DNA from 2 places in the Mesorhizobium sp. M0802 genome. Region 2 is predicted to be linked to the other one. Evidence: predicted binding sites of a transcription regulator. Region 2 holds the regulator's gene; the other holds the start of a gene.
The links. Region 2 encodes LexA, which represses DNA repair genes until DNA is damaged. Its sites were predicted from a motif close to TGTTCNNNNTGTGTTCNG; they were not measured.
Positions count from the first base shown of each region.

Region 1: the regulator LexA is predicted to act here: its motif matches at 3,958-3,975, upstream of NKI10_RS09120 (helicase-related protein).

Region 1 covers NZ_JAMYOY010000004.1:212,880-227,798, forward strand. Annotated here, with positions in the region: gene NKI10_RS09115 (RNA-binding S4 domain-containing protein) at 1-181, opposite strand, end outside; gene NKI10_RS09120 (helicase-related protein) at 257-3,802, opposite strand; gene phbB (acetoacetyl-CoA reductase) at 4,497-5,222, opposite strand; gene NKI10_RS09130 (acetyl-CoA C-acetyltransferase) at 5,351-6,535, opposite strand; gene phaR (polyhydroxyalkanoate synthesis repressor PhaR) at 6,838-7,452, shown strand; gene NKI10_RS09140 (GNAT family N-acetyltransferase) at 7,498-7,953, opposite strand; gene NKI10_RS09145 (rhodanese-like domain-containing protein) at 8,004-8,423, opposite strand; gene ftrA (transcriptional regulator FtrA) at 8,513-9,505, shown strand; gene NKI10_RS09155 (citrate synthase) at 9,502-10,641, opposite strand; gene NKI10_RS09160 (citrate synthase/methylcitrate synthase) at 10,735-11,823, shown strand; gene NKI10_RS09165 (patatin-like phospholipase family protein) at 12,209-13,339, shown strand; gene NKI10_RS09170 (efflux RND transporter periplasmic adaptor subunit) at 13,821-14,919, shown strand, end outside.
Region 2 covers NZ_JAMYOY010000005.1:247,768-262,686, forward strand. Annotated here, with positions in the region: gene gltA (citrate synthase) at 1-1,111, opposite strand, end outside; gene gltX (glutamate--tRNA ligase) at 1,293-2,717, opposite strand; gene arr (NAD(+)--rifampin ADP-ribosyltransferase) at 3,179-3,595, shown strand; gene NKI10_RS11010 (ComEC/Rec2 family competence protein) at 3,708-6,164, shown strand; gene lexA (transcriptional repressor LexA) at 6,158-6,940, opposite strand; gene NKI10_RS11020 (GntR family transcriptional regulator) at 7,146-7,910, opposite strand; gene kynU (kynureninase) at 8,078-9,325, shown strand; gene kynA (tryptophan 2,3-dioxygenase) at 9,432-10,268, opposite strand; gene NKI10_RS11035 (AMP-binding protein) at 10,265-11,890, opposite strand; gene NKI10_RS11040 (hormone-sensitive lipase) at 12,057-12,884, shown strand; gene NKI10_RS11045 (molybdopterin molybdotransferase MoeA) at 12,931-14,136, opposite strand; gene moaC (cyclic pyranopterin monophosphate synthase MoaC) at 14,137-14,619, opposite strand; gene trpC (indole-3-glycerol phosphate synthase TrpC) at 14,622-14,919, opposite strand, start outside.

The DNA of each region.
Region 1 (14,919 bases), on a different contig from region 2:
GGCGCTCGTGCGTAATGGTCAAAACGTCGCCAGGCTTGACCAGATCGGAGGCCTGCGCTGCTTTGTCGCTGTTGATGCGGACGCGTCCGGCGACAACCAGCTTGGCCGCCAGCGAGCGCGATTTTATCGCGCGCGAAAAGAACAGCCACTTGTCGATGCGCTGACGACCTTCAGCAACCATCGCAGCGAGTTATTTCTTGTTGGAGCATGATCTTGTCCGAAAACCGGTTCCACTTTTCGGGATCATGCTCAGAGCTTACTTCTTCAGCTGGTCGCGCAAGGCGGCGAGCTTGGCGAAGGGCGAGTCCGGATCGAAGCGCGCCGGGCGTTCCTCGCGTGGCTTGGCCTGGAAAGCCGGCTTGGCGCCTTGCGGTCCGCCTTTGCCTTCCGGCCTGCCGCCTTTCCAGTCAGGCCGGCCCTCGCGCGGACGCTCGCCTTGCGGCTTGCCGTCGCGGCGCTGTTCGCCCTCGGCCTGCGGCTTGGGCTTGAACTTCGAACGGTCGAAGCGTGGCTTGGCGGCACCGTCGCGCTGGTCGCGCCGGCCCTGATAGGCCGGCCGTTCGCCCGGTGCCGGCTGTCCGCCGGCAGCGTCGGCCGGCGCATCGGCGCGGCCAGCCTGGCCGTTACGCGGGCGATTGTCCCGGCCTTGACGATGGCGCGGGCGCTGCTCGAAACGACCCTGCCGCCACAGCAAGATGGGCTTTGGCGCTTCGGCCTCGGGGACAGGCTCAGCGCTTCCACCCTCCCCCTCGTGGGGAGGGTCGGCGCGCAGCGCCGGGGTGGGGGCAGCGCCGGCGTCGGCGGTTGCGCCTGAAGTGTCTGCTGTGTCTGCACCTGCTTCGTCAACGCTGTCACCCGCGTCGCTTCGCGCCGCGACCTCCGCCATCGAGGGGGAGGTAAGGGCGTCGGCGTTTTCGGCGACGGTGGCGTCGGCAGTGTCGTCAGCTTCCGCAACAGCCGGAGCTTCTTCCGCGATTTCTGCGTGAGCTTCGACTTGCTCGTCCGCGACAGGCTCTGCCGTTGCTTCCGCGATGGCTGGAGCTTCGGCGGTAGCTTCAGCGGCCGGAGTTGGCTCCGTACCCTCTTGAGGCGCGCCCGGCTGAGCGTCCGCAGCAACAGCCTCCGCTGCGGCTTCGGCGACGGGCTGCTCAGCCGCAGGCTCAGCGGCGGCAACCGCATCCGGCTCCGATCCAACGGCCGGCGCTTCAGCGACGGCTTCACTTGCAGCGGCTTCCGCCGCCTTGGCCTGTTCAGCTTTTGCAGCCGCGTCCGCAGCCAGCTTGGCGGCAGCCGCTTCCCGCGCCGCGTTGTCCTGTGCTTCCAGCCGCGCCTTGACCTCTGCCGGCGGCTTCGGCTCGGCGCGATAGCCGAGACCTTTCAGGATCTCTTCCATGTCGTCGGCGGTGGCGCCGAGGATGGACATCATCGGCGGCGTCACCATGAAGGACTGGCCGTCATAGGCGCCGTCCGGGCGCTGTCCCAGACCGGGCTTCCAGTTGGTCGCAGGCCGGATCAGGTCGGCCAGCCGTTCCAGAATGTCGATGCGCACGGCGCGGCGGCCGAGATTACGGTAGCCGGCGAGCTTGTAGAAGCTCTTGTCGAAAGCCGGATCGATGACCACCGAGGTGCGGCCGGAGGCCAGCGCGTGCACGACGTCGCCAAAGCCGGGCTTGTCCTTGCCGTCGTTCTTCAGCGCCCACAAAAGCGTGATCAGTCCGGCGGGCGCCGGCTTGATCAGCGCCGGCACGAAGACGTGGTAGGCGCCGAAGCGCACACCGAGCCGGCGCAAGGCGGCGCGACCCTCCTGGTCGAGCGACTTCATTTCCTCGGCGATGTCGCGGCGGTTGATGAGGCCGAAATGCTCGACGAGTTGGAAGGCGATGCCACGGCCGATGCCGGCGATCTGCTCGGCATTCTTCAAGTCGACCAGCGGCTTCAGCAAGGATTCGATCTGGAAATTGACGAAGCGCTCGGCGCGCGCGGCGACCTTGTCGCGGGCGGGACCGGTCAACTGCTCGTCGGCCAAAAGCACCAGGCGCGGCTTCAGCGCGTCCTCGCCGGCAACCAGCGTGCCGATCGGCGCGCCGATCCAGCGCAGCGTGCCGTCGGAGCCGAGCGCAAGGTCGCCATTGGCGCAGGCGCCGAAGCGTTCGGCACGTGCCTCGAACTCGGCGGCCAGCGCTTTTTGCGCTGCCGTACGCACGGCCTTGGCGTCTTCGCCGCCGGCGCTCTGATCGGCGGTGAAGCGGAACCCTTGCAACTCGCCGACATGATGGCCTTCGACAAGGACGGTTCCGGTAGGACTGATTTCGGCTTCAGGCATTGTATTTTCTCTAAGGCGCCGCATGAGGACGGAAGTCCTGCGGTCTACAAACCGTTTCGTCAACCGCTCATGCAGCGCATCCGACAATCTGTCTTCGATTTCGCGCGTCTTTTCCCGCCAGTGTGCCTGATCGGCCAGCCAGCCCGGCCGGTTGGACACGAATGTCCAGGTGCGGATCTGCGCAATGCGGTGCGACAGCGTGTCGATGTCCCCCTCGGTCGTATCGGCGCGGCGCACCTGCTCGGCCATGTAGTTCTCGTCGACATGGCCGTGTTTGGCGAGGTCGGTGTAGATAGAAGCGATCAGGTCGGAGTGCTGGGCCGGCGCGATCTTGCGGTAGTCCGGCAACGCGCAGGCTTCCCACAGCAGCGCCACGCGCTTGGCATTGGTAGCCAGCGCGCGGATGTCCTCGTCGCGGGAGAGATGTTCGAGCGCCTGCGCATCGACCGCCGGCAGCGCCCGCGTCAGGCCTTCGACCGGCGCGTTGGTTTCGATCGAGCGCTTCAGCGCGTCGAGGCTGGCGAAGTCGAAATGCGCGGTGCGCCATTGCAGCACCTTCACCGGATCGAACTCGTGCCCCTCGATGCGCTTGACCAGTTCCTCGTCCAGCGGATCGACCTGGCCGGTGACGCCGAAGGTGCCGTCGCGCAGATGCCGGCCGGCGCGGCCGGCGATCTGGCCGAGCTCGGCCGCCGTCAGGTTGCGGTACTGGTAGCCGTCGAATTTGCGGTTCTGGGCGAAGGCGACATGATCGAGATCAAGGTTGAGGCCCATGCCGATGGCGTCGGTGGCGACGAGATAGTCGACGTCGCCTGCCTGGAACATTGCCACCTGGGCGTTGCGGGTGCGGGGCGACAGCGCGCCGAGCACGACTGCCGCTCCTCCTTGCTGGCGGCGGATCAGCTCAGCGATGGCATAGACCTCGTCGGCGGAGAAGGCGACGATGGCCGTACGCCGCGGCAGGCGGGTCAATTTCTTCGAACCGGCATAGGCCAGGTGCGACAGGCGAGGGCGCGTCACCACCGAGACGCCTCTCAGCAGCTTTTGCAGGATGCCATGCATGGTGGCCGCGCCGAGCAGCAGCGTTTCCTGGCGCCCGCGCAGGTGCAGGATTCGGTCGGTGAAGATATGGCCGCGCTCGAGGTCGCCGGCGAGCTGCACCTCGTCGATGGCGACGAAGGCAACGTCGGTCTCGCGCGGCATGGCTTCGACGGTGCAGACCGAATATTTCGCGCCGGGCGGCTGGATTTTTTCCTCGCCGGTGATGAGCGCCACCTTGTGGGCGCCGACCTTTTCGCAGACGCGGGCATAGACCTCGCGCGCCAGAAGGCGGAGCGGCAGGCCGATAATGCCGCTCTCATGCACCACCATGCGCTCGATGGCGAGATGGGTCTTGCCGGTGTTGGTCGGACCCAGCACGGCAGTCACGTCGCGGCCCGACAGGATCAGCGGCTCGGTGTGTTTCGGCTGGATGTTCATCGGCCTGGAGATGAGGCTTTCTGCATCGTGTTGTCGGGAGCGCGCCTCGCGTGGCGCGTATGACAGGCGACACATAGGGATTTCAGGCGCGAAGCGAAAGCGGAATGTTCCGGCCGGCAATCCCACGGTTCGTCTTTGAGGTCTCAATTAACAGTTGGAACGAGTCTGGAACGAATCGGCGACGAATCAGTGACTCCGGCAGATTCAGGTTTTGTTCACGGCTACATGTGGATTTTGCGAGCCTGAGTCTCACCATATGCTGAATCGCGGAAACTGGCCCGATTCCTGCAAGGCGACCATTGGCGTTAACCTTTGCCGGCGGGGCATCGTCGTGATCCGATACGCCTCGGCCAACATTATGAAATTGCTGAATTTTCTTAATCGGCCTTAACCATTTTCCGGTGGTATTCGGCCTTGGTCGTTAACGTTCCGCTCAAAGCCGGAACGAATTGGTGACGAATCGGCGATGGCGGGATTTTCCTGGTTTGTTCACCCCAACATGTTGTGTTGTCCACAGCTTGTCCACCGAGAATTCACAGCTTGCGAACCGGGTTTTGCACAGGGCGCCTGGAAATCGTTAATCTTTGCGTGCCGGAACGGGTCAATGTCTAGCGCGCAGCCCGGGAACATCGCCGGCCGGCGATGAAAAAACGGGCCATAAGCCGGCCCGTCCTACCGGGCGAAATGCTGTCGTTCAGGCGAAATACTGGCCGCCATTGGCTGTGATGGTCGAACCGGTGATGAAGCCGGCGTCTTCGGAAGCGAGGAAGACGACGCAACGCGCGATCTCTTCCGGTTCGCCGAGGCGGCCGACCGGAATCTGCGGGATGATGCGTTCATTCAGCACCTTCTCGTCGATCGCCTTGACCATCTCGGTGGCGATGTAGCCGGGGCAGATGACATTGACTGTGATGCCCGCGCGCGCGCCCTCCTGCGCCAGCGCCTTCGAGAAGCCGATGTCGCCGGCCTTTGCGGCGGAATAGTTGACCTGGCCGGCCTGGCCTTTCTGGCCGTTGATGGAGGAAATGGTGATGACGCGGCCGAATTTGCGGTCGCGCATGCCGCCCCACAGCGGATGCGTCATGTTGAAGACCCCAGACAGATTGGTGTCGATGACTTCCTTCCACTGCTCGCGCGTCAGCTTGTGGAACATGGCGTCACGGGTAATGCCGGCATTGTTGACCAGCACCGAGACCGGGCCGAGATCGGCCTCGACCTGTTTGATTCCGGCGGCACAGGCGTCGTAGTCGGCGACCGACCATTTGTAGGTCTTGATGCCGGTTTGTGTGCTGAACTTCCCCGCTGCCTCGTCATTGCCGGCATAGTTGGCGGCAACGGTGTAACCGGCATTCTTCAGGCCGATCGATATGGCGGCGCCGATGCCGCGCGATCCGCCGGTGACGAGCGCTACTTTGGTCATTGAAAGTTCTTCCTCCCTTTGGTCGGAAGAAGGGAATAGGGAGTGGGAATAGCGAGTACGGATCGATATCCCGCCGCGCTGCTCCTTCTTCCCTCTTCGCTACTCCCTATTCACTACTCACTTCTTGTTCACAGCGCTTCCACGCACAGAGCGACGCCCATGCCGCCGCCGATGCACAGCGTGGCAAGGCCCTTCTTGGCGCCGCGGCGGCGCATCTCGAAAACCAGCGTGTTGAAGACGCGGGCGCCCGACGCGCCGATCGGATGGCCGATGGCGATGGCGCCGCCATTGACGTTGACGATCGACGTATCCCAGCCCATGCCCTTGTTGACAGCGCAGGCCTGCGCGGCGAAGGCTTCATTGGCCTCGACAAGGTCGAGGTCCTTGACCGACCAGCCGGCTTTCTCGAGCGCCCGCTTCGAGGCGGGAATAGGTCCGGTGCCCATGATCGCCGGATCGACGCCGGCCGTCGCCCATGAGGCGATGCGCACCAGCGGGGTGATGCCGCGCCTTGTGGCTTCAGCCTCGCTCATCAGCAGCGCGCCGGCGGCGCCGTCATTGATGCCCGACGCGTTGGCGGCGGTCACGGTGCCGTCCTTGTCGAAAGCCGGCTTCAGCTTGGACATGGCGTCGATGGTGGCGCCGTGGCGGATGTACTCGTCCTGGTCGACGACAGTGTCGCCTTTCCTGCCCTTGATCGTGAAGGCGACGATCTCGTCCTTGAACTTGCCGGCCTTCTGCGCGGCCTCGGCCTTGTTTTGCGAGGCCAGCGCAAACTGGTCCTGGTCGTCGCGGGTGATCTGGAACTGGCGGGCGACGTTCTCGGCGGTGTTGCCCATGTGGTAGCCGTTGAAGGCGTCCCACAACCCGTCCTTGATCATGGTGTCGATCATCTTGTAGTCGCCCATCTTGACGCCGGCGCGCAGGTGCTCGGCGTGCGGCGACAGCGACATCGATTCCTGGCCGCCGGCGATGATCACAGTGGCGTCGCCGGCGGCGATCTGCTGCATGCCGAGCGCGATGGCGCGCAGGCCAGAGCCGCAAACCTGGTTGAGCCCCCAGGCGGTGGTCTCCTTGGGCAGGCCGGCATTGATCGACGCCTGGCGGGCGGGGTTCTGGCCCTGCGCGGCGGTCAGCACCTGGCCGAGAATGACCTCGTCGACTTCACCCGGCTCGACGCCGGCGCGCGCCAAAAGCTCCCTGATGACGACGGCGCCAAGTTCATGCGCCGGGGTGGCGGCGAAGGCGCCGTTGAAAGAGCCGACAGCCGTGCGTGCGGCGCTGGCAACGACGATTGAATTGGAAGCGGACATTTTTCTCTCCAGACTTCGAGGTGTCGTGTTCTTGGGGGCTTGTTGGGACTTTTCTTGCCCGTTCCACACCCCAAGTCAAACCGGAAATGGGCGTGCCGGCCAAGCGCCGCAAGCAGGGCGTGAGCGGCCGGCGGGATCGCCCAACCTTTGCTGCGCAGCATAATTGGCCGGCCATGCAGCAATAAATGATGCCGCACTGCACAAAGCGCTTGGAATTATAGAGCTTTTGCGCATATCCTTAAAAATGGCGCAATCGTTACCGGCGGCTTACTCAGGCGCGCCGGTGTCCCGGGAGGATGCTGATGGCCGCGAAAGACGACCCTATCATTATCAAGAAATATGCCAATCGCCGGCTCTACAACACCGGCACCAGCACCTATGTCACGCTCGAGGATCTGGCCGAGATGGTCAAGAAGGGCGAGGAGTTCACCGTCCAGGACGCCAAGACCGGTGACGACATTACCCATCCGGTGCTGACGCAGATCATCTTCGAACTGGAGAACAAGGATGGGCAGAACATGCTGCCGATCCCGTTCCTGCGCCAGTTGATCGCTTTCTATGGCGACCAGATGCAGCAGATCGTGCCGAGCTTCCTCGAACAGTCGATGATGGCCTTCTCCAAGGAACAGGAGCGGTTCCGCGAGCAGATGAAGGGCGCGATCGGCAAGTCGCCGCTGGATGTGATGAAGATCGCCACGCCGATCAAGGCGCTGGAAGAGCAGACACGCCGCAACATGGAAATGTTCCAGAACGCGATGCGCCTGTTCACGCCCTTCCCGACCGCCGCCACAAATGCTGCGGCCGCGGCTGCACCCGAGCCGGCCCGCAAGGACGTCCCGGAAAAGAGCGGCGACGACCTTCAGGAACTGAAGCAACAGATCGCCGCCATGCAGCGCAAGCTCGACACCATGTCGTAAGCGACCGCCGCATGGTCGACCGCCCTCAGTTGGTCGAGGCGGCCGTCACGGGTCGATTTTCAGCTGCCACGGTTCCCAGATATCGTCGGGCTGGCCGTCGAGCGAGCGGTAGAAGGCTTTGGCCGGCGAGTTGGATTTCAGCACCGTCCATTTGATGGCGGAGGCGCCAATGCTCAAAGCGTGTTGGCGAAGCTGTTCAACAAGCGCATGGCCGACCCCCATGCCGCGCGTCGCTTCAGTGACGTAGAGTTCCTTCAGCCAGACAACCGGCTTCAGGTCGTAGGTCCAGGGGATGAGGTAGTGGACGGCGATGCCGACGATCACGCCCTCTCGCTCCGCCACCAACACGCCGAACCGGGGCGATGGCCCCAGCCCGTGCTCGATGAGGTTCGCTTCGGTGACGCGAAGCTTGTCGTCATAACCCTCGAAGACGGCTAGCGCCCGCATGAGGGCGAGCACCGCACCGACATCCTGGCGCTCGAATGGACGAATTCTAACCATCGCCTTCTGCATGCTTGCTCAGTCTTCAAGGCCGACCATATCGCGTGGCCTCACGCGTGCAAGACACCGGGCTCCTTGCCTGAAGCGAAAGGAAGGTCCTCGTCCTGCCAACCGGTTATGCCGCCGATCATGATCTTCACGGGACGACCGAGGCTGGCCAGCTTGAAGGCCGCCTGATCCGCGCCATTGCAATGCGGTCCCGCGCAATAGACGACGAACAGCGTCCTTTCGGGCCATTGCACCATCCGCCCGGCCGATATTTCGCGGTGGGGCAGATGCAGCGCGCCCGGCACATGGCGGCGTCCATAGGCTTCCGGCGAACCGACCACATGCAGGAGAACAAAGTCCGGCTCCCCGGCACGCAGTGCGGCGGCGACGTCGGAACAGTCGGTCTCGACGGAAAGCCGGCGCAGAAAATGGTCGCGGGCGATATCCGGCGATGCCGCCGGAATGTCTGTCACGTGGCTCATCCTCGTATCTCCATTGCTGATGCGACGGAGAGATAAGACAGGAAGCAGGGCGATTGCAGCTGGCAGCTTTGCCATATATCGTCAAGATCATGCCATCCTCTGCCAATCCGCGCCCTGCCAACCCTCTTGTCGTTGCCGTTGCCTATGACGGCCTGTGCACGTTCGAGTTTGGCGTGGCGGTTGAGATCTTCGCCTTGCCCCGGCCGGAAATGGGTGAGGATTGGTACCGTTTTGCAGTTGCCGGTATTGATACCGGTGAAATGCGCGCGCTGGGCGGCGTGCGTATTGTTGCCGACGGCGGGATCGATCTGATCGGCCAGGCCGGCACGGTGATCGTACCGGGATGGCGCGGAACGGAGGCTCCGGTGCCGCCGGCGCTGATCGAGGCGCTTCGAAAGGCACACGAGCGCGGCTCTCGCATTCTTTCGATCTGTTCGGGCGTGTTCGTGCTTGCCGCCGCCGGCCTGCTTGCGGGCAAAAGAGCGACCACGCATTGGCGCTACAGCGAGAAGCTGACGGAGATGTACCCCGACATCACCGTGATTCCGGACGTTTTGTACATCGATGAGGGCAATGTGCTGACATCGGCAGGCAGTGCCGCGGGCATCGACCTCTGCCTGCATCTGGTTCGGCGCGACTTCGGCACCAAGGCTGCAAACATGGTGGCGCGCCGTCTGGTCGTGCCGCCGCATCGCGACGGCGGCCAGGCGCAGTATGTCGAGAGCTCCGTTCCCGAGCCACATGAGCGCAGCCGGCTTGGACCGTTGATCGACAGGATGCGCGCCGATATTTCTGCCGACTATCCCGTCGCCATCTTGGCCGAGCTTGCCGGGATGAGCGAGCGGACGTTTCTGCGCCGCTTTGCGGCCGCAACCGGCGTCACGCCGGCGCGCTGGCTGCTGTCGGAACGGCTTTCGCGGGCGCGCACGCTGCTGGAAGACACCGCCATGCCGATCGAACGGATTGCCGAGACCGCCGGCTTTGGCGCGGCAGGCACGTTGCGGCATCACTTCCGCCGGCAATTCGCCACGACGCCCGTCGCGTACCGTGCGCGTTTCGGGAACACGGCCAGGTCGGCTTAAGTCACGCGTCCCTCATAGCGGCCACGCGGCCTGATGATGCTGCCGCTAATGATCTGTTCGACCATATGCGCGGCCCAGCCGACGCTGCGTCCAAGCGCGAATAGCTGGAACGGTGCATCGCGCGGCAAGCCAAGGCCGCGCGTTAGTGCGGCCAGGGCGAAGTCGATGTTGGGCTGGGCACCGGCTGCCGCCATGGCGGCTTTTTGCAGCTGTTGCAGCGTCTCGTCGACAGGGATGACTGCCAGAAGTGCGGTGGCACGGGGATCGCCGTCGGGATAGAGCGGATGGCCGAACGCCGGCAAGGGCCGATCATGGCCGAGCCAGCGCCGGATCGCCGCATCCGCGCCGTGGGCTGCTGCATCTTCAGCCAGTTGCATCACCGCTTCGCCGGCGCCGCCGTGGCGCGGGCCGGACAGCGTTGCCAGGCCGGCCAACAGGCATGCGGCAGGCGAGGCCCCTGTGGACGCTGCGACGCGGGCGGCGAAGGTCGATGCGTTGAGTTCATGATCGGCGAGCAGGACGAGGGCGCAGCGGATCGCTTCCGCTCCCGTCGCATCTACCGACCAGCCCTGCGCCAGGCGCTTATGGACGGGCGCTGTGCCGGCTTCAGCGCCCAGCGACTGCGCCAGCGCTCCGACTGTGCGCGCGGCCTCGGTGCACAGCGAGGCGGCGCTGCGTCCTAGCGAAGGCCGCCCGTGGCCTGCAAGCATGGCAAGCTGCGCAAAGGCCGAGGCGCGGCCGACTGGATGAGGCGCTTCAGATGACGGAGCTTTGAAAGCCACCGGTTCAGGCGAGGCCCAGAGCACAGCAGCGGTTTCCTCCAGCGTCGCCGCTTTGGAAAGCGCAACGGCGTCTTGCCCTCGGTAGATGAGGCGCCCGTGCAGAACGGTTGAAATTGCTGTTGCGATCGAGGGTTCGCCCCAGGCGATCGCACTCTCGGCGATGGCCGAGGGACTGCGGCCCCGCGCCCGGCGGGTCGCCAATGCCGCGATGTCGTCGGCGCGGTACTGGCTGCGGCGCGGGTCGCTCTCATCCGGCCGCATGCCGATGCGGCCACGGCTGACATAGGCGTAGAGCGTCTGCGGCCGGACCTTGAGCCGTTCCAGCGCCTCATCCCGCGACAGCCATTCGGACATTTTTAGCCCATGCATTGATTATATTGATCAAGATTGATCGAGGCGCAGCCTAACCCTTATCTCCCATGCAGAAAAGCTGCAAGGAGATGAGATATGCCGAACGGGCTCGATGATGTGGTGGCGGCGGAGACCGTGCTCTCCGATGTCGATGGCCTTGGCGGCCGCCTGACGATCCGCGGTCATTCGCTGCCGGAATTGGCGGGACGCTGGCGCTATGCGCAAGTGGTTCGCCTGTTGCTCGACGGCTTCTTCGACGGCCTTCCCGGCGATGCCGAACTGGCAGCGAGGCTGGGCAAGGCTCGCGTCGAGGTGTTCGAGCGGCTTGCGCCCTCGCTGCCGCTGCTCGCACCGCTTGAGATCTATGGCGCCATGCGCGCCGGCATGGCGCTGCTGCCGGATGGCGAGACGCTGACGGACGCCTTGCGGCTGATCGCGGCGCCCGCCGTGCTGACGCCGGCTCTGCTGCGGCTGGCGCGCGGCGAGCAGCCGACCGCACCTGACGCTAAGGCCGATCATGCCGCCGACATGCTGAGGATGCTCGAGGGATCCGTCCCGTCGCCGGCGCTGGCAAGGGCACTCGACACCTATCTGGTGACCGTGTGCGATCACGGCCTCAACGCCTCGACCTTTGCCACCCGCGTCGTCGCATCGACGCTGGCAGGGCTGACATCGTCGGTGCTGGCCGGGCTCGGCGCGCTCAAGGGGCCGCTGCACGGCGGCGCGCCCGGCCCGGTGATCGAGATGCTCGATGCAATCCAGGCGCATGGCGACGCGGCCGGTTGGCTGCGCGAGAAGGTCGCGCATGGCGAGCGCATCATGGGTTTCGGCCATCGTATCTACCGCGTGCGCGATCCGCGCGCCGATGTACTGAAAGCCGTCGTGCGGCAGCTCGGCAGCGAGGGCGAAGCCGGCCGCCGCCTGGCCTTCGCCGAACAGGTCGAGCAGACGGCGCTCGAAGTGCTGCGGATCGCCAAGCCGCAGCGCTCGCTGCAGACCAATGTCGAGTTTTACACAGCGCTTGTGCTTGAGGCGGCTGGCTTTCCGCCACAGGCGTTCAGCAATGTCTTTGCCGCCGGACGTGTCGCCGGCTGGATCGCGCATGCGCGCGAACAGCAGACGACGGGGCGGCTGATCCGTCCACAATCGCGCTATGTCGGGCCGGTGCCGGACCTCGTGGCCTGAGGTTCCAAGTTCAGATTGTTGCGAAGAGGACCCCACCCTAGCTTGCCGGGGCGAGCCACGGGTCTCGCCCGTCCTTCGGACCCCCACAAGGGGGAGGGCAGCTGGCGCGCGCCGCCGAAACGTCGGTGGTTTGCTGAGATCAGCGTCTACCAAGTCTCCCTCCCCCTTGTGGGGAGGGATCAAGGGTGGGGGTATTCGTAGGGCGAAGACCTGGGCGTGGAGGACCATTCCCATGACCAAAATTTCATGTGATCACGCGACCGTGTTCGTGTTCTTGCCTTGGTCATCCCTTATATGCTGCGCTGCAATACAAGTCCGCTGCAGTCGAACCCGCCCGATCCCCGGGCGGAATGAGGCAGCAGCGACCAAACCGAACAGGAACGCCATGACCAAAAACGGCAAGGCGGAGGAAACGAAGAAGATCAACATCGCGCTGCAGGGCGGCGGCTCGCACGGGGCCTTCTCCTGGGGCGTGCTCGACCGGCTGCTGGAGGATGGCAGGCTGGAGATCGCGGCGGTGTCCGGCACCAGCGCCGGCGCCATGAATGCGGTGGCGCTGGCCGATGGGTTTGTGCGCGCCGGCGTCGAGGGTGCACGGCAAAAGCTCGACGATTTCTGGCGCGCGGTGGCGGCCAAGGGCCGCTTCAGCCCGGTGCAGCGCATGCCGTGGGACGTCGCCTGGGGCAACTGGTCGATCGAGAACACGCCCGGATATTTCTTCTTCGACACCATGTCCCGAGTGTTTTCGCCCTATGTCGCCAATCCGCTGGGCTTGAACCCGCTGCGCGACGTGGTCGAGCAGGAGATCGATTTCAAAAATGTTCACGCCTGCAAGTCGATGGAGCTGTTCATTTCGGCGACCAATGTCGAGACCGGCCAGCTGCGCGTCTTTTCCGATGGCGAGATCGACCTCGACACGGTGATGGCCTCGGCCTGCCTGCCACAATTGTTCCGCGCCGTCGAGATCAAGGGCGTGCCCTATTGGGATGGCGGCTATGGCGGCAATCCGGCGCTGTTCCCGTTCTTCAAGACGGCGGCGACCGAGGATGTGCTTTTGGTGCAGATCAATCCGGTGGTGCGCGAAGGCACGCCGAGAAGCGCCAACGAAATCCAGAACCGCATCGACGAGATCACCTTCAATGCCGGGCTGCTGAACGAATTCCGCTCGATCGCCTTCGTCAAGGAGCTGATCGCCGCCGGCCGGCTGCCGCCTGGCGAATACCGCGACATCCGCATGCACCGCATCGATGCCGACGAGGCGTTCAAGGATCTGTCGGCGTCGTCCAAGGTCAATGCGGAATGGGCCTTCCTGAGCTATCTCAGAGACCTTGGCCGTATAGCGGCCAGCGACTGGCTGGAGGAGAATTACGACGCCGTCGGCAAGCGGCCGACGCTCGATCTTTCCGGCGAACTCGATGACGGCTTCAAACCGGTGCGCGGGCCGGCACCGGGACGGCGGGTGAAGGAATTTCTCGCCGCCCGCAAGAAGCCGGAGGCGGAACGCCGGCGGGCCTGAGTTTTTCGGAGCAGCGCCGGCGGCTTTCCCGATGCGGCGCAACTTCTGCGTGTGACGGTATACAAAATCATACTGACGCCTACTGCCATTCAAGTCGCGACGACGCAGGGCGCGCCCACATTTGAGCGTCAAAAACTGGTGCGGGCACAGGGGATGTCAGTGCCCAAAACGCCTTGAAAACAAAGCGCCTCCAACATCCGTATGGTTCCGAGACTGTGGTTCCGCCGCCTGACGGGGCGCCGATAAAACCGTTTCCGTTGGCCACACTACGCCTGCCTTGCGCAATGCCCCTGCAACTTTTCGACTGTATTGCGATGCAACTTTGATGTAGAAGCGCGGCTTCGCCGTTCACGGCAAATTGAACACGGCCTGGCGCGCACCCATATCGGCGATGCGCCCGAGTTGGAAGACACGGTAGCTGTTAGACGACGGACACCCTGTTGGATAACGACTTGGCCGAACCCCGCAGTGGAAAAAAATGATGCCGAAGATCAGGTTTCACAAGCTTGCCGCTATTGTCGTGCTCATCGGCTTCGCCGCCTGGATGGGAACAGGCGCGTTCTCGTCCGTCGGCAGCGCCGCTGTCGAAGGCGCTGCCAAGCCGGGCGACCAGGCCAAGCCGGGCGATCAGGCCAAGGCGCCGGACGCAGCCAAGCCCCCGACCACTGGGCCTAAGGCAGCCGAGGCCGAACCGAAGGCGCCGCTGCGCACCGTCGCGGTGGTGACGCCGCCGCGCAAGACCTATGCCCGCGCCATCCGCATTTCCGGGCTGACCGAGGCCGACAAGCGCGCCGTGCTGGCGACGCGTGTCGCCGGCGTCATCGAAAAGCTGCCGGTCAAGCAGGGCGATCACGTCAAGACCGGCGATCTGGTGCTGATGCTTGCGGCGGAAGAAAAGATCTCGATGGTCGACAATGCCAAGCAGCTCGTCGTGCAGCGCCAGGCTGAACTCGAAGCGTCGCTGCGGCTCATGAAGACCGGCAATCTGCCCAAGCTGCAGCTCGACACGGCGCGTTCGAACCTGACCGCTGCGCAGTCGCAGCTGGAAACGGCGCAGGCCGAACTCGACCGCAATCTGGTCAAGGCGCCCTTCGACGGCGTCATCGACCGGGTGCCGGTGGAGCTCGGCAGTTCCGTCATGCAGGGCGGCGAGGTGGCAACCATCCTCAAGCTCGATCCGGTGATTGCGCGCGGTGAAGTCAGCGAACGCGACCTCGGCTATCTCAAGCTCGGCGACAAGGCTGCTGTGCGGCTGGTCAGCGGCCAGACCGTCGAAGGCACCGTGCGCTACATCAGCCGCGACGCCTCGTCGGCGACGCGCACCTTCCGCGTCGAGATCGCCGTCCCCAATGCCGACGGCTCGGTGCCGGCCGGCATGACGGCAGAGATTGCGCTCAGCGCGCAGCCGACCGACGCCGTCATGTTGCCGCGCTCCGTGGTGACGCTGGGCGACAAGGGAGACCTCGGCATCCGCGCCGTCGACAAGGACAACAAGGTGGTGTTCTTCCCGATCGACCTGGTCGATGACTCGCCGAAGGGCCTGGTGCTTGGCGGCATTCCCGCCGATGCCCGCGTCATCG
Region 2 (14,919 bases):
TTTCGATGAAGTAGGAATCGGTCAGCGCGATCTTTTCCAGCTCCATGGCGATGTCGAGCAGCGGATCGTCCTTGATGCCGAGTTCGCCCAGCACTTCATGCGCCGTCTTCTGCATGATTTTCGCACGAGGATCGTAGTTCTTGTAGACGCGATGGCCGAAGCCCATCAGCCGGAACGGATCGTTCTTGTCCTTGGCGCGGGCGATGAATTCCGGGATGTGGTCGACATGGCCGATTTCTCCCAGCATGTTGAGCGCCGCCTCATTGGCGCCGCCATGCGCCGGGCCCCACAGGCAGGCGATGCCGGCGGCGATGCAGGCGAACGGATTGGCGCCCGACGAGCCTGCAAGCCGCACGGTCGAGGTCGAGGCGTTCTGTTCGTGGTCGGCATGCAGGATGAAGATGCGCTCCATGGCGCGCGCCAGCACCGGATTGATCTTGTATTCCTCGCACGGCACCGCAAAGCACATATGCAGGAAGTTGGCGGCGAAGTTCAGCTCGTTCTTCGGGTAAATGAAGGGCTGGCCGATATGGTATTTGTAGGCCATGGCCGCAATCGTCGGCATCTTGGCGATCAGCCGCATCGAGGCGACCATGCGCTGATACGGATCCGAAATATCGGTGGAGTCGTGATAGAAGGCCGACAGCGCGCCGACCACGCCGCACATCACAGCCATCGGATGCGCGTCGCGGCGAAAGCCGGTGAAGAAGCGCGACATCTGCTCATGCACCATGGTGTGGCGCGTTACCCGGTAGTCGAAATCGTCCTTCTGCGCCTTGGTCGGCAGTTCGCCGTAGAGCAGGAGGTAGCAGACTTCGAGGAAGTCGCCATGCTCGGCCAGCTGGTCGATGGGGTAGCCGCGGTGAAGCAGGATGCCGGCATCGCCGTCGATGAAGGTTATCGCCGACTCGCAGCTCGCCGTCGAGGTGAAGCCGGGATCGTAGGTGAAGGCGCCGGTGGTGTTGTAGAGCGCACCGATGTCGATGACGTCGGGCCCGACCGAGCCGCTTCGCACCTTGAATTCATGCGTCTTGCCGGCCAGTTCGAGCGTGGCAGTCGACGGGTGCGTCGTCTTGCTGCCGGGTTCCAGTCTTGTCGCAGCTTCGCTCATTCTCAAACTCCTTCATGTTCCTCATGCCGGCAAGGCAATTCCTGCAAACGACACGTCGAAATCACCGGAATGCGCGAACTCGCCACCGCATTTTAGGAGGTGCGTGCCAGATTGGGCCAAGGCCTAATGTTGCACTGCGAAACCCGCCTTTCAATGCCAATCTTTTTGGGCCAGCTCGCTCCTAATCGATTTGATCCGCAATCCGCGCCAGGCTTTCCTCGCGGCCAAGCACGGCAAGCACGTCGAACACGCCGGGCGAGGTGCTACGGCCGGTAAGGGCCGCCCGGAGCGGCTGGGCCACGGCGCCGAGCTTGTGGCCGCCGGCCGCTGCGAACTCGCGCACCGCGGCTTCAGCCGCGGCAGCCGACCAATCGCCCGAAACAGTCTGCAAAGCGGCATGTGCGCCGCGCAGGATAGCGCGCGCGTCGGCACTGAGCAGTGCTGCCGCCTTCTCGTCGATCGGCAGCGGCCGCTCGACGAACAGGAAGGCCGCGCCATCGGCCAGTTCCACCAGCGTCTTGGCGCGCTCTTTCAGGCCCGGCAAGGCGGCCAGCAGCTGCGCCTTCCTGGCGTCGTCGAGACGGGCGGCGATAGCAGATCCGCCTTCGAGGTATTGCAGAGTGGCGACGAAAATGTCGAACAGCTCGGTATCGGCCATCTTGCGCATATGCGCGCCGTTGATCGACTCGAGCTTGGCGAAGTCGAAGCGCGCCGCACTCTTGTTGACATCGCCGATGTCGAACCACGAGATCATGTCCTTGATCGACATGATCTCGTCGTCGCCATGGCTCCAGCCGAGCCTTGCCAGATAGTTGAGCAGTGCCTCGGGCAGATAGCCCATGGCGCGATAAGCCTCGACACCGAGTGCGCCGTGCCGCTTCGACAGCTTGGCGCCGTCGGCGCCGTGGATCAGCGGGATATGCGACATCGACGGGACGTCCCAGCCCATCGCGTTGTAGATCACCGTCTGGCGCGCGGCGTTGGTCAGATGGTCGTCGCCACGGATGATGTGGGTGACGCCCATGTCATGGTCGTCGACGACGACGGCATGCATGTAGGTCGGATTGCCGTCCGAGCGCAGGATGATGAAATCGTCGAGGTCCTTGTTGGGGAAGCGCACCTCGCCCTGCACACGGTCGTGCACCACGGTTTCGCCCTCGGTCGGCGCCTTGATGCGGATGGCGCCCTTGACGCCGGGAGGCGCCTCCGAGGGGGCACGATCGCGCCACTGGCCGTTGTAGCGCGGCGGCAAGCCCTTGGCGCGTGCGGCCTCGCGCATCGCCTCGAGCTCGGCAGGCGTCTCGTAGCTGTAATAGGCCTTGCCCAGGCGCACCAGCTCCTCGGCCACCTCACGGTGGCGCGGCGCGCGCTCGAACTGCGATATGGCCTCACCGTCCCAGGAAAGGCCGAGCCAGGTCAGCCCATCCAGAATGGCCTGTGTCGCCGCCTCGTTGAAGCGTTCGCGGTCGGTGTCCTCGATGCGCAGCACCATCGTGCCGCCGGTGTGCTTGGCGTACAGCCAGTTGAACAGTGCGGTGCGCGCGCCGCCTATATGCAGATAGCCGGTGGGCGAGGGGGCAAAACGGGTGACGACCGTGTCGGACATGGAACTCTCGGGAACCTTGGAAAGCGGGGCGTGATCGCGCAGACTTTCGCGCTTTGCGCGTTCATGTAGCATAGGAGGTCTGGGGCGCAAGGGGCAGACCCGATGGCTGGACGAGGCCGGGGCACGTCGGCAATTATCGGTTGCGTCAACGGGCGCCGGAGCCTTGTAGCACAAAATCTGTTCGCACCTCCGCGCAACCTCATTTGGCAGCAGCGTCAATGTCTGGGTTCCATTCGGCTGCAGCGTCCGTCACAGTGCCTGGAACATCGCTGCGACGGTGGTAGCCCCCTCTGACGAGCGGACATTTCTTCACGGAGGCGGACTGCCCGACTACAACGCCGCCGTGACAGCGTTGGCTTGGTCACGCATATTGACCTTTCTGCAATCATTATCGTGAACACCGCAACTGTGTGCAGTCCGGTCTCGCCACTAAGGAGGCAAGATTGAAAGAAGGACTACCGATGACCAGAAACGCCGACCCTACGGAGGGTGATCCGTTCTACCATGGTACCCGGGCGGATTTGAAACCGGGGGATCTGCTGAGCGTCGGCCACCCTTCCAATTTCAGAGGTAAACCACTGTCATGGGTCTATTTCACCCAGACACTTGAAGCCGCCATCTGGGGAGCAGAGCTTGCAACGGGTGACGGTCGTCAAAGGATTTACATCGTAAAGCCGACGGGGTTTTTCATGGATGACCCTAACCTGACCGATAAAAAATTTCCCGGTAATCCGACGAAATCCTACCGCTCCCGTGAGCCGTTGCTCATCCTGGGGGAGCTCGCTGAATGGCAGGGTCATACACCCGAACAATTGAAGGCAATGCGCGATGGGCTTGCTCGCCTGAGGGCGGAGGGCCGGGATATGATTGAGGATTGAGCGTCCTTGGCGAGTGATGGTCAATTCCGGCGCGGTGGACGCGACCGCACGGACTTTCGCGCTTTGCGCGTTCATGTAGCATAGGAGGTCTGGGGCGCAAGGGGCAGACCCGATGGCTGGACGTGGCCGGGGCACGAAGGAAGGCGAAGGCGCCGAGGCAAGCGTCAGCGAACGCTCGCTGTTTGCCGATAGTCCCTATGCCGAGCCGCTGCCCCTCGCGCTGCCTGAGCCGCATCCCGGCGTCGCGCCTGCGCTGCCCGGTCACGCCTTGCCGGCGCAAGTCACAGCGCCCGGATCTATCGCCCGTCTGCGCAGACGGCTTCGCCGTCCGTCATGGCCCGCGCTCCGCCGCAGCCTTGCCGTGGCCGCCAACACGGAGCTCGACCGGGGCGTCGCCTTCCTGCTGGTGCCGGTTTTCCTGGCGGCCGGCGTCATCATTTATTTCTCGCTGGCCGGCGAGCCCGGCTTTGCGCAGCCAATCGCCATTGTGGTGCTGGCGACATGTTGCGCTGTCGCCACGCGACCTCGGCCGAGGACGCATCTGTTCTGCATGGCCGCGATGCTGTGCGCGCTCGGCGTCGTCGCCGCCAAAGTCGAGACCTGGCGCGCCGGAACGCAGATGCTCGGCTCCGAGATCCAGACACGGCTGACCGGCCGCGTCGTCAGTCTCGAACAGATGGAGAGCGGGCGCATCAGGCTGACGCTTGACGTGGTTTCGACCGCTTACCCCAAGCTGCGCTACGCCCCGGAGCGGGTCAGGCTCTCGGCGCGGACCGTTCCCGCCGATATGACCGCCGGCTCCCTGATCACCGGCTATGCCAGGCTGTTGCCGCCGACCGGTCCGGTGCGGCCGGAGAGCTACGATTTCTCCTTCGACAGCTATTTCACCGGTATCGGCGGCAGCGGCTTCTTTCTCGGCAATCCGAAAACCATTGCTACGCAGGGACCGCCGCCGCTGGCCGCGCGGCTCTCCTCGGCAATCGAGAACGCGCGCGAAAACATTGCCGACCATATCAGGGGCAAGATCGGCGGCGCCGAAGGCGAGATTGCCGCGGCGTTGATTGTCGGGGTGCGCGCCGGCATCCCGGACGAGGTCAACGAAGCGATGCGGCGCACCGGCATCTACCACATCATCTCCATCTCCGGCCTGCACATGGCGCTGGTTGCCGGCACCATCATGGCGTTGCTGCGTGGCGCCTTTGCGCTGTTTCCCGATTTCTCTTCGCGCCGCCCAGTCAAGAAATATGCAGCAGTGGCAGCACTCGTCTCCATCGCCGCCTATCTCGTCATTTCAGGCGTCGTGGTTGCCGCCGAGCGCAGCTTCATCATGCTGGCGGTCATGCTTGTCGCCGTGCTGTTTGATCGCGCCGCACTCACCATGCGCAATCTGGCGATCTCCGCCATTGCCGTCATCCTGGTGTCGCCGCACGAGGTGGTCGGTCCCAGCTTCCAGATGTCGTTTGCCGCCACCGCCGCCCTTGTCGGCGCCTATGCCGGCTGGGCCGATTACCGCGCCGACAAGGTGAGAACGCCGCCGGCAAAGCGCTCCTTCGTCGGCTTCCTGTCGCGAAAATTCGCGCTGGCCATGGGCGGCCTCGCCATGACCTCGATCATCGCCGGCAGTGCAACCTTGCTGTTCGCCATCTGGCATTTTCAGCGTGTGTCGCCGCTCAGCCTGATCGCCAATCTGGCCGTGATGCCGATTGTTTCGTTGATCGTCATGCCCTTTGCCGTGCTCAGCGCACTGGCGATGCCGTTCGGCGCCGACGGGCCGTTCCTCTATGTGATGGGCAAGGGTCTGATGGCGATGATCGCTATATCGGCCTGGATTTCCGAGCGCTCGCCGGTCGACGCCGTCGGGCTGATCTCCATTCGCTCGGTGCTGTTGGTGGCGGTCGCCCTCGTCATCGCCACCATGGCCACCACCTGGCTCAGGTTGGCGGCCGTGCCTTTCGCGCTGGCCGGCCTGTTGACGGTGCCGCAGGTGCTTACGCCCGACGTGCTCATATCCGAGGATGCGCATCTGGTGGCCATGCCGATCGGTGGCGGCGAACTCGCCCTCAACCGCGAACGCTCCAACGAATTCACCACGGACAATTGGAAACGGGCGCTGCGGGCCGAAACCATTATCCCACCTGAGATTTTCGAGGCAACAGATACGCGGTTCGATCTCGATCCGCTCGATCTGCCGCCCGGCTCGCCCTTCTATTGCACCGGCGATCTCTGTATCGCCCGGCACCCTTCCGGAGCCATTGTAGCGCTTGCGAAAGACCGCAAGACGGCGCGGCCGGCCTGTGCCTTCGCGAGCCTGATCGTCATCGATGACGCCACCGCTTACAATCCGTGCCGCGACCCGCTGGTGCTGGTCGTGACGAAGAAACAGCTGGCCCGCGACGGCAGCGCCGCCGTCTTCTTCGATCCGCAATCGGCAGCTGCAGCGCCAACCATCCGCTTCGCCGTCGACAAGCCGTATCGCCCCTGGCACGAGCAACGCCGCTTCTCCCGCGAAGCGCGCGGCCTGCCGCCTTACAACCAGCGTGAAAAGTACAAACCCAAGCCGGCTCAGTAGCGCCGGATCAATCCGACAAGCTTGCCCTGCACCTTCACCCTGTCCGGTCCAAAAATGCGGGTCTCGTAGGCCGGGTTGGCGGCTTCCAGGGCGATCGAGGCGCCCTTGCGGCGGAAGCGTTTCAGGGTCGCTTCCTCATCGTCGACCAACGCCACCACGATCTCGCCGGGGCTGGCTGTGTCGGCATTGCGGATGATGACCGTGTCGCCATCGAAAATGCCGGCCTCGATCATCGAATCGCCCTTGACCTCGAGCGCGTAGTGTTCACCGCCCATGATCATGTCGGGCGGCACCGAGATCGAATGGGTCTGATGCTGGATGGCGTCGATCGGCACACCGGCAGCAATGCGTCCCATCACCGGGATCGACACCGCCGAAACGGCGTCGTCATTGCCGGCCGACATCGAACGCGACGGCGAGCCCGGCTTGATCTGGCGACCGATACCGCCTTGGCCCATCGCGCCTTGTCCTTGGCCGCCTTGCCCTTGGCCGGTTTGACCAAGACTGCCCTGAATGACGCTCGGCGAAAACTTCCTCGCCGCATTGAGGCCTGGTGCGATCGAGTCGGGCAGCCGCAGCACTTCCAGCGCGCGCGCCCGGTTCGGCAGCCGGCGAATGAAACCGCGCTCCTCAAGCGCCGTGATCAGGCGGTGGATGCCGGACTTGGAGGCGAGGTCAAGCGCTTCCTTCATCTCATCGAAGGACGGCGGGATTCCGCTCTCCTTCAGGCGTTCATGGATGAACATCAGAAGCTCATGTTGTTTGCGCGTCAGCATCGCGGCCCCCAGGGGTTCTGAAACCAGAATCAGAAAAAACAAACCCAGAACAAACACTATCTGTTCCAGTTGTGTTCCGCAACCTTTTAAAGTTTAATGAATGTGTTGACGTTTTGTTCAGCGTGACGTTCGGCACCGCGAGCGGCGCTCGTAGTCGTTGGCCGGCAACGGGGTGAAACGAAGACAAAGTGCCCTGCGTCGTCGGCTACGATCGCCGCTTCCTTTTCGGACGGGGCTGCGCAGCATCCGCGCCGGGTTCACTCTGGGCATAGACCTGCAGCGTGTAGCCGATGTGAGCGGTCATCAGAGTTTTCGCACGTTCGACGTCGCGATCGAGGGCCGCTTCCATCAGGGCGGTATGGTGTTCGATCGCCACGGCGTCGCGCAGGGCCGCCACGGCCTTCCGGTGGCCATCCGTGCGGCCGGCGGCGGCGCGCAGCGTCGGGGCCAGACCCAGAAAGCGGTGATGGCGATGCAATTGGTCGGAAATCGTCGCATTGAAGCGCAGCAGCCAGCTGGATGTCGCGGCACTGAGCAGCGCCGCATGGAAGGCATCGTGTTTTTCGTACCACGCGTCGACCGCATCATCCGATGGATCGTCGAGAACAGACCCGCACCGTGAGAGACGATAGTGGGCGGCAACGACCGCGTCTTCCCACTCACGGTCGCCCTCCTCGATCGATTCCACCAGCAGGGGCAGTTCGACCACCAGCCGCGCACGCGCCAAATCCTCGAGCTCCGCCCGAGAGACGGGAGCGACCGCAAACCCGCGGTTGCTGATGGCGGTCACAAGCCGTTCCGCCTCCAGCCGCGACAGCGCCTCGCGCAACGGCGTCCAGCCGATGCCGTAGGTGTTGCGCAGCGTGCTCAGCTTCAACGGCGCGGCAGGCGCCAGCCGGGTCGCAAGAATATCGCGCCTGAGCAGGCGATAGGCCGCTTCCGTCTTCGAGGTCTGCTCGTCATCCAGCATCGTGATCCATCAGACATAAACGCTCGGCGGATCATTATATATCAAAGCCTTTCAATGGGTGAATTATATATAATGTTTGACAGTTCAAGGGCGACCACTCAAGATCGCCGGCATGTTTGGGCGGCAGGCTCCGCCGCGCGCGTTTGTCCATGGAGGGGCGCCGGATCATGAGCACGACACCCGATCTCGCTACAATCGAAGCAATGGATGCCGCCGATCCGCTGCGCTCCATGCGCGAACGCTTTGTCTTGCCGCAAGGCGTGATTTATCTCGACGGCAATTCCCTGGGCGCCGCGTCAGCGGTCGTCTTCAGCGAACTGCAGCAGGCCGCCACGCAGGAATGGGCGCACGACCTCATTCGCGCCTGGAACACCGCCGGCTGGTTCAACATGCCGGTGGAACTCGGAGATCAGCTCGGGCGACTGATCGGCGCGGCTGATGGGCAGACGGTGGTCTGCGACACAACCTCGATCAACATCTACAAGCTGCTGCACGCAGCGCTCGGCATGCGGCCGGATCGGTCGGTCATCGTTGCCGAGGGCGACAGTTTCCCGACCGACCTCTACATGGCCGAAGGCGTCGCCTCGACCCGGCCGGGAACGCGGCTGCGGCTGGAGGGCGTCGACGCGGCCGCAATCGAGGAGCTGATCGACGACAGCGTTGCCGTCATCCTGGTCAACCACGTCAACTACAAATCCGGCCAGTTGCGCGACATGGCGGCGCTGACGCGCAAGGCACATGACGCCGGCGCGCTGATCATCTGGGATCTCTGCCACACGGCCGGCGCCTTGCCGGTCGAACTTGACCGTGCCAATGCCGATTTCGCCGTCGGCTGCACCTACAAATACCTCAATGGCGGCCCGGGCTCGCCAGCCTTCATCTACGCGGCCGAGCGCCACCATGACGATGCCCACCAGCCGCTCAGCGGCTGGTGGGGCCATGCGCGGCCCTTTGCCTTCGAGCAGGGCTTTGCCGTCGGCAGCGGCATTCGCCGCTTCCTGTGCGGAACGCAGCCGGTGCTGTCGATGCGGGCGCTCAAGGGCGCGCTCGATATCTGGAACGACGTCGATATGGCGGCGGTGCGCAGAAAAAGCATCGCGCTGACCGACCTGTTTATCCAGCTCGTCGAAGCCAGATGCGGCGCCTACGGGCTTGAACTGGAAAGTCCTCGCGACGGCAGCCAGCGCGGCAGCCAGGTGTCGTTCCTCCATCCGCATGGCTATCAGGTGATGCGCGCGCTGATCGAGCGCGGCGTGATCGGCGATTTCCGGGCGCCGTCGACCATCCGTTTCGGCTTCACGCCGCTCTATGTCGGATATGGCGATGTCTGGCAGGCGGTCGAAGTCCTGGAGGATATTCTGCGCACCGGCGCCTGGCAGGACGCCCGCTTCGCGGTGAAGACCGCGGTCACCTGAGGAACTAGAGCAATTTCAGGAAAAGTGTGAAGCGGTTTTCCGTCCGCAATTGCGTCAAATCAAAGAGCTAGAGCATTTCGCCGTTTACGTTAAACGGTGAAATGCTCTAGAGCCGGGTGCGGACCGTCCAGAGCTCCGGAAACAGCACAACCTCCAGCATCTTCTTCAGATAGGAGGCGCCTGAGGTGCCGCCCGTGCCGCGCTTCAAGCCGATGATGCGCTCGACCGTGGTGACGTGGTTGAAGCGCCAGCGGCGGAAGTAATCCTCGAAGTCGACCAGCTTCTCGGCCAGTTCGTAGAGCATCCAGTAGCGCTGCGGGTCGCGGTAGACGGTTTGCCAGGCAGCCAGCACGTCTTCGTTCTCGACGCGCGTCTCGCGCCAGTCCGTGCGCCCGGCATCGGCGCCGATGTCGAAGCCATTGCGCGCCAAAAGCAGAAGCGCCTCGTCGTACAGCGACGGCGTGGCCAGGATCGCTTCCAGCCTGTCCGTAAGATCGGGCCGGTGCTTGTGCGGCCCGAGCATGGCTAGGTTGCGGTTGCCGGCCATGAACTCGATAGCGCGGTACTGCCACGACTGGAAGCCCGAGGATTGGCCGAGCGCGTCGCGAAACTCGGTGTATTCGCTTGGCGTCATCGTGCGCAGCACGTCCCAGGCATTGTTGAGCTGCTCGAAGATGCGCGCGACGCGAGACAGCATCTTGAAGCTCGGTTCGAGGCGGTCGGCGCGGATAGAGCGGATCGCGGCGCCGATCTCGTGCAAAGCGAGCTTCATCCACAATTCCGATGTCTGATGCTGGATGATGAACAGCATCTCGTCATGGGCCGAAGACAGCGGCGCCTGCGCATCGAGCACCTTGTCCAGCTGCAGATAGTCGCTGTAGGACATCCGCTCCTTGAACGACATCTGCGCGCCATCGGACGCCGGATCGTGCGGCTTAATCAATTGCTCTTCTCCGCGCGCAACCGGAAGCGCTGGATCTTGCCGGTCTGGGTTTTGGGCAAGGCGTCGATGAACTTCACCGAACGCGGATATTTGTAGGGCGCGATCGTTGCCTTGACGTGGTCCTGCAGGCGTTTGACGGTCAATGCGTCCGGCGAAACACCTTGCACAAGCACGATATGCGCCTCGACGATCTGGCCGCGTTCACCGTCCTCGGCGCCGGTCACCGCGCATTCGGCGACGTCGGGATGCGAGAGCAGCGCCGCTTCGACCTCGGGGCCGGCGATGTTGTAGCCGGCGCTGACGATCATGTCGTCGGAACGCGCGGCGAAGTGGAAGAAGCCATCCTCGTCCTGCGTGAACGTATCGCCGGTGAGATTCCAGCCATCGCGGACATAGTCCTTTTGCCTGGCATCGGCCATGTAGCGGCAGCCGGTCGGGCCGCGCACCGCCAGCCGGCCAGTAGAGCCGCGCGGCAGCTCCCGCATCTCGTCATCGACGATGCGTGCCTGATAGCCGCCGACGGGTTTGCCGGTGGAGGCCGGCTTCATGTCGTCGAAGCGGTTGGAGATGAAGATATGCAGCATCTCGGTGGCGCCGATCCCATCGAGGATCGGCTTGCCGGTCTTCTCAGTCCATTCCTCGAAGACAGGCGCCGGCAGCGTCTCGCCCGCCGAAACCGCGACGCGCAGCGAGGACAGGTCAGCGCCTTGATCCATGGCCTTGAGCATGGCCCGATAGGCGGTTGGAGCGGTGAAGGAAATGGTCGCTTTGTAGGTCTCGATGATGTGGATCATGTTGGGTGGCGTCGCCTGTTCCAGCAGCGTCGCCGCGGCGCCGAAACGCAGCGGGAAGATGGCGAGCCCGCCAAGACCGAAGGTAAAGGCAAGGGGCGGGGAGCCGACGAAGATGTCGTCGGGCGTCACCTCCAGGATTTCGCGGGCATAGGCGTCGGCGACGATCAGCAGGTCGCGGTGGAAATGCATCGTCGCCTTCGGCACGCCGGTGGTGCCGGAGGTGAAGCCGAGCAGGGCGACATCGTCGCGGCCGGTGTTGACGGCAGTGAAGGTGACCGGCTTGTCGAGGGCGGCGCGGTCGAGTTCCGCGTCATGGTTGGCCGTGCCGTCGAAGCCAATGACCTGCTTGAGATACGCACTGCCCTTGGCGCAGGCGGTCATCTCGTCCATCAGCCTTGTATCGCAAAGCGCAACCGTGATTTCCGCCTTGTCGACGATCTTGGCGAGTTCGCCGGCGCGCAGCATCGGCATGGTGTTGACGACCACCGCGCCAACCTTGGTGGCGGCCAGCCAACAGGCGACCATGGCCGGGTTGTTGGCCGAGCGGATCAGCACCCGGTTGCCCGGCTTGACGCCATAATTCTCGACCAGGGCATGGGCGAGCCTGTTGGTCCAGTCGGACAGTTCCTTGTAGGTGCGGCGGCGGCCATTGCCGATCAGCGCGGTGTGGTCGCCGAACCCTTTTTCGACCAGCCTGTCGGTCAATTCGACGCCGGCATTTATGTGGTCGGGATAGTCGAAGCCGTCGAGCAAAAACTCCGGCCATTGCTCCGGCGGCGGCAGGTTGTCGCGCGTGAATGTGTCGATATGCGCTGATGGCCCAAGCATTTTCGGCTGCCCCTGTCTGCCTCGCGCCCATGGCTGAACAAGGCGCAGGATCGCACCAGTCGAAATTTGTTTCAAGCCTAAAATGTTTTTAGGTCGCAGCATTGACGCCGCCCTGTTCGGCGGCCATTCCTGTCGACTGAACTGAAGCCATCCGGGAGGGATGCAGATGCTCCAACATCGTGTTGCCGATTGGGACAATGCCTACGCCAACGGCGACAACATTGCCGGCAGCAATCGCTGGCCGGCCGCGTGGGACACACCGGCACAGGCTTTTCGCGACACAATGTCGGCGTCCGGTCGGGCCAAGCTCGACATCGCCTATGGCGACAGCCCGCGCAACAGGCTCGATCTGTTCCTTCCCGATGTCATGCCCAAAGGGCTCGTCGTCTTCATCCATGGCGGTTACTGGAAGGCGTTCGACAACAAGCCATGGTCGCATCTGGCCAACGGCGCGGTTGCCAATGGCTTTGCCGTGGCAATGCCGACTTACACGCTTTGTCCCGACATACGCATTTCCGGCATCGTCAGGGAAATCGCGGCGGCGATCGGCAAGGCGGCGACGATGGTCGGCGGGCCGGTGATCCTGACCGGGCATTCCGCCGGCGGCCATCTCGCCTCCAGGATGGTGACGACAACGACACCCCTGGCCGCCGATGTGGCGGGCCGCGTGCGCAATGTCGTCTCGATCTCCGGCGTCCATGACCTGCGGCCAATCATGCGGACGGGGATGAACGCGACACTGGCCATCGATGAAGCGGAAGCACTGGCCGAAAGCCCGGTTCTGCTGCGCCCCATGCAGGGCGCGCGCATCACCTGCTGGGCCGGCGGCGGCGAGCGGGCGGAGTTCCTGCGCCAGAATGCGCTGCTTGCCAACATCTGGATCGGCCTCGGCGCCACGACCAGCACAGTGGTCGAGCCGGACCGGCATCATTTCAGCATCGTCGACGGGCTTGCCGATCCGACACATCCGCTGACGCGGACATTGCTGGCGTAGTAACAAACAGTTTATCTGTTAGATTTAAAGGCTTAAATGCGCGACCTCAGCGCAACATCAGAACGCTGCAAGCAGCGCCTGCTTCTGCCGCCGGAGCGAAGGGCTCGCGCACGATCAGGCCGTTGGCGTCGGCCAGCATTCTCAGCATCGAGGAATCCTGGATGCCAAACGGCGTCGCCACCAATGCGCCGGCTTCTTCCCGGACCACGGCGCGCACATAGTCTTGCCTTAGATCATTGGCCGGCATCGCGGCGCCAAGCTGAGCCTGGCGGATGTCCTGCCGGTGGGGACGGCCGCCGAGCTGCGCCAATAGCGGCTTCAGGAACAATTGCGAGCAGACCAGGCTCGCCACCGGATTGCCGGGCAGGCCGATGCACCTGATATCGCCCAGCCGCCCGAACATCAGCGGCTTGCCCGGGCGCATGGCGAGCTTCCAGAAGTCGAGCTTCATGCCTTCGCCGGTCAGCACGTCATGGACGAGATCATGGTCGCCGACCGAAGCGCCGCCCAGCGTGACGATGACGTCGGCTTTCGCAGCGACCGCCTTTTTCACCAGTGCCGCAATCGCCTCCTTGCGGTCGGCAGCGATGCCGAGATCGAGGGCGCGGGCGCCGACCGACTGCGCCACAGCAGCGACGCCATAGGCGTTGGACGAGATGATCTGGTCGGGGCCAGGTTCGCTGCCCGGTGGCAGCAATTCGTCGCCGGTGGCGATGATGGCGACCAGCGGCCGTTGCACCACGTTCAGCCGGGAATGATTGGCCGACGCCGCCAGGGACAATGCAGCCGGATCGAGCACGCGGCCTTTTTCCAGCAGCACGTCGCCTTGCGCAAAATCCAGTCCAAGGCGGCGGATATTGCGGTTCTTCGCCGTCGGCTCGGTGACCTCGATCCGGCTACCGCCGAGATCGCGGACATTTTCCTGGATGACGATGGTGTCTGCGCCTTCCGGCAGCGGCGCGCCGGTGAAGATGCGCACGGCTTCCGCCTTACCTACAGTGCCGTTAAAGCCCCGCCCTGCAGGTGCCGTGCCGATAACCGAAAGCCTCGCCGGGAGGGTCGCCACATCCTGCGCCCGTACGGCATAGCCGTCCATGGCAGATGCATTGAAAGGCGGCTGGGTACGCAGCGCCACGACCGGCTCCGCCAGCACCCGGCCGGCCGCATCCGCCAGCGCGACGCTTTCACCGGGCAACGCCACAGCGCCGTCGAGGAGGCGTTGAAGCGCCTCGGCGACCGGAACCAGCACCATTTACGAACCCGCCTTGTAGTCGCCGGACTTGCCGCCGGTCTTTTCCACCAGCTTTATACCGGAAATCACCATGGCGCGGTCGACCGCCTTGGCCATGTCGTAAATGGTCAGGCACGCGACAGATGCCGCAGTAAGCGCCTCCATCTCGACCCCGGTCTTGCCGGTGACGCGGGCAAGCGCGGTGACCCTGAGGCCGGGCAGCGTGGTGTCCGGTTCGATGTCGACCGACACCTTGGTCAAAAGCAGCGGATGGCAGAGCGGAATCAGCTCATGCGTCTTCTTGGCCGCCATGATGCCGGCAATGCGCGCGGTACCCAGCACATCGCCCTTCTTGGCGTCGCCGTCGAGGATCATCTTCAGGGTTTCGGCCCGCATCGAGACAAAGCCCTCGGCGACCGCCGTGCGCGTCGTCTCCGCCTTCTCGCCGACATCGACCATGTTGGCCTCGCCCTTGGCGCCGAGATGGGTGAGGGCGGCTGCCATCCTCAGATGGCCTCTGCCTTCGCCTTGCCTGTCAAAAGCAGCCGCGTTGCCGCAGCGACATCCTCTTGCCGCATCAGGCTCTCGCCGACGAGGAAGGTGCTGATGCCGGTCTTTTGCATCCTGAAGCAATCGTCGTGGGTGAAAATTCCGCTCTCGCTGACCAGCAATCGGCCGCCCGGTACCATCGATGCCAGCCGTTCCGAGGTCTCGAGGTTGGTCTCGAATGTTCTGAGATTGCGGTTGTTGATGCCGATCAGCTGCGACGAGAGTTTTACCGCGCGCTGCGTCTCGGCCTCGTCA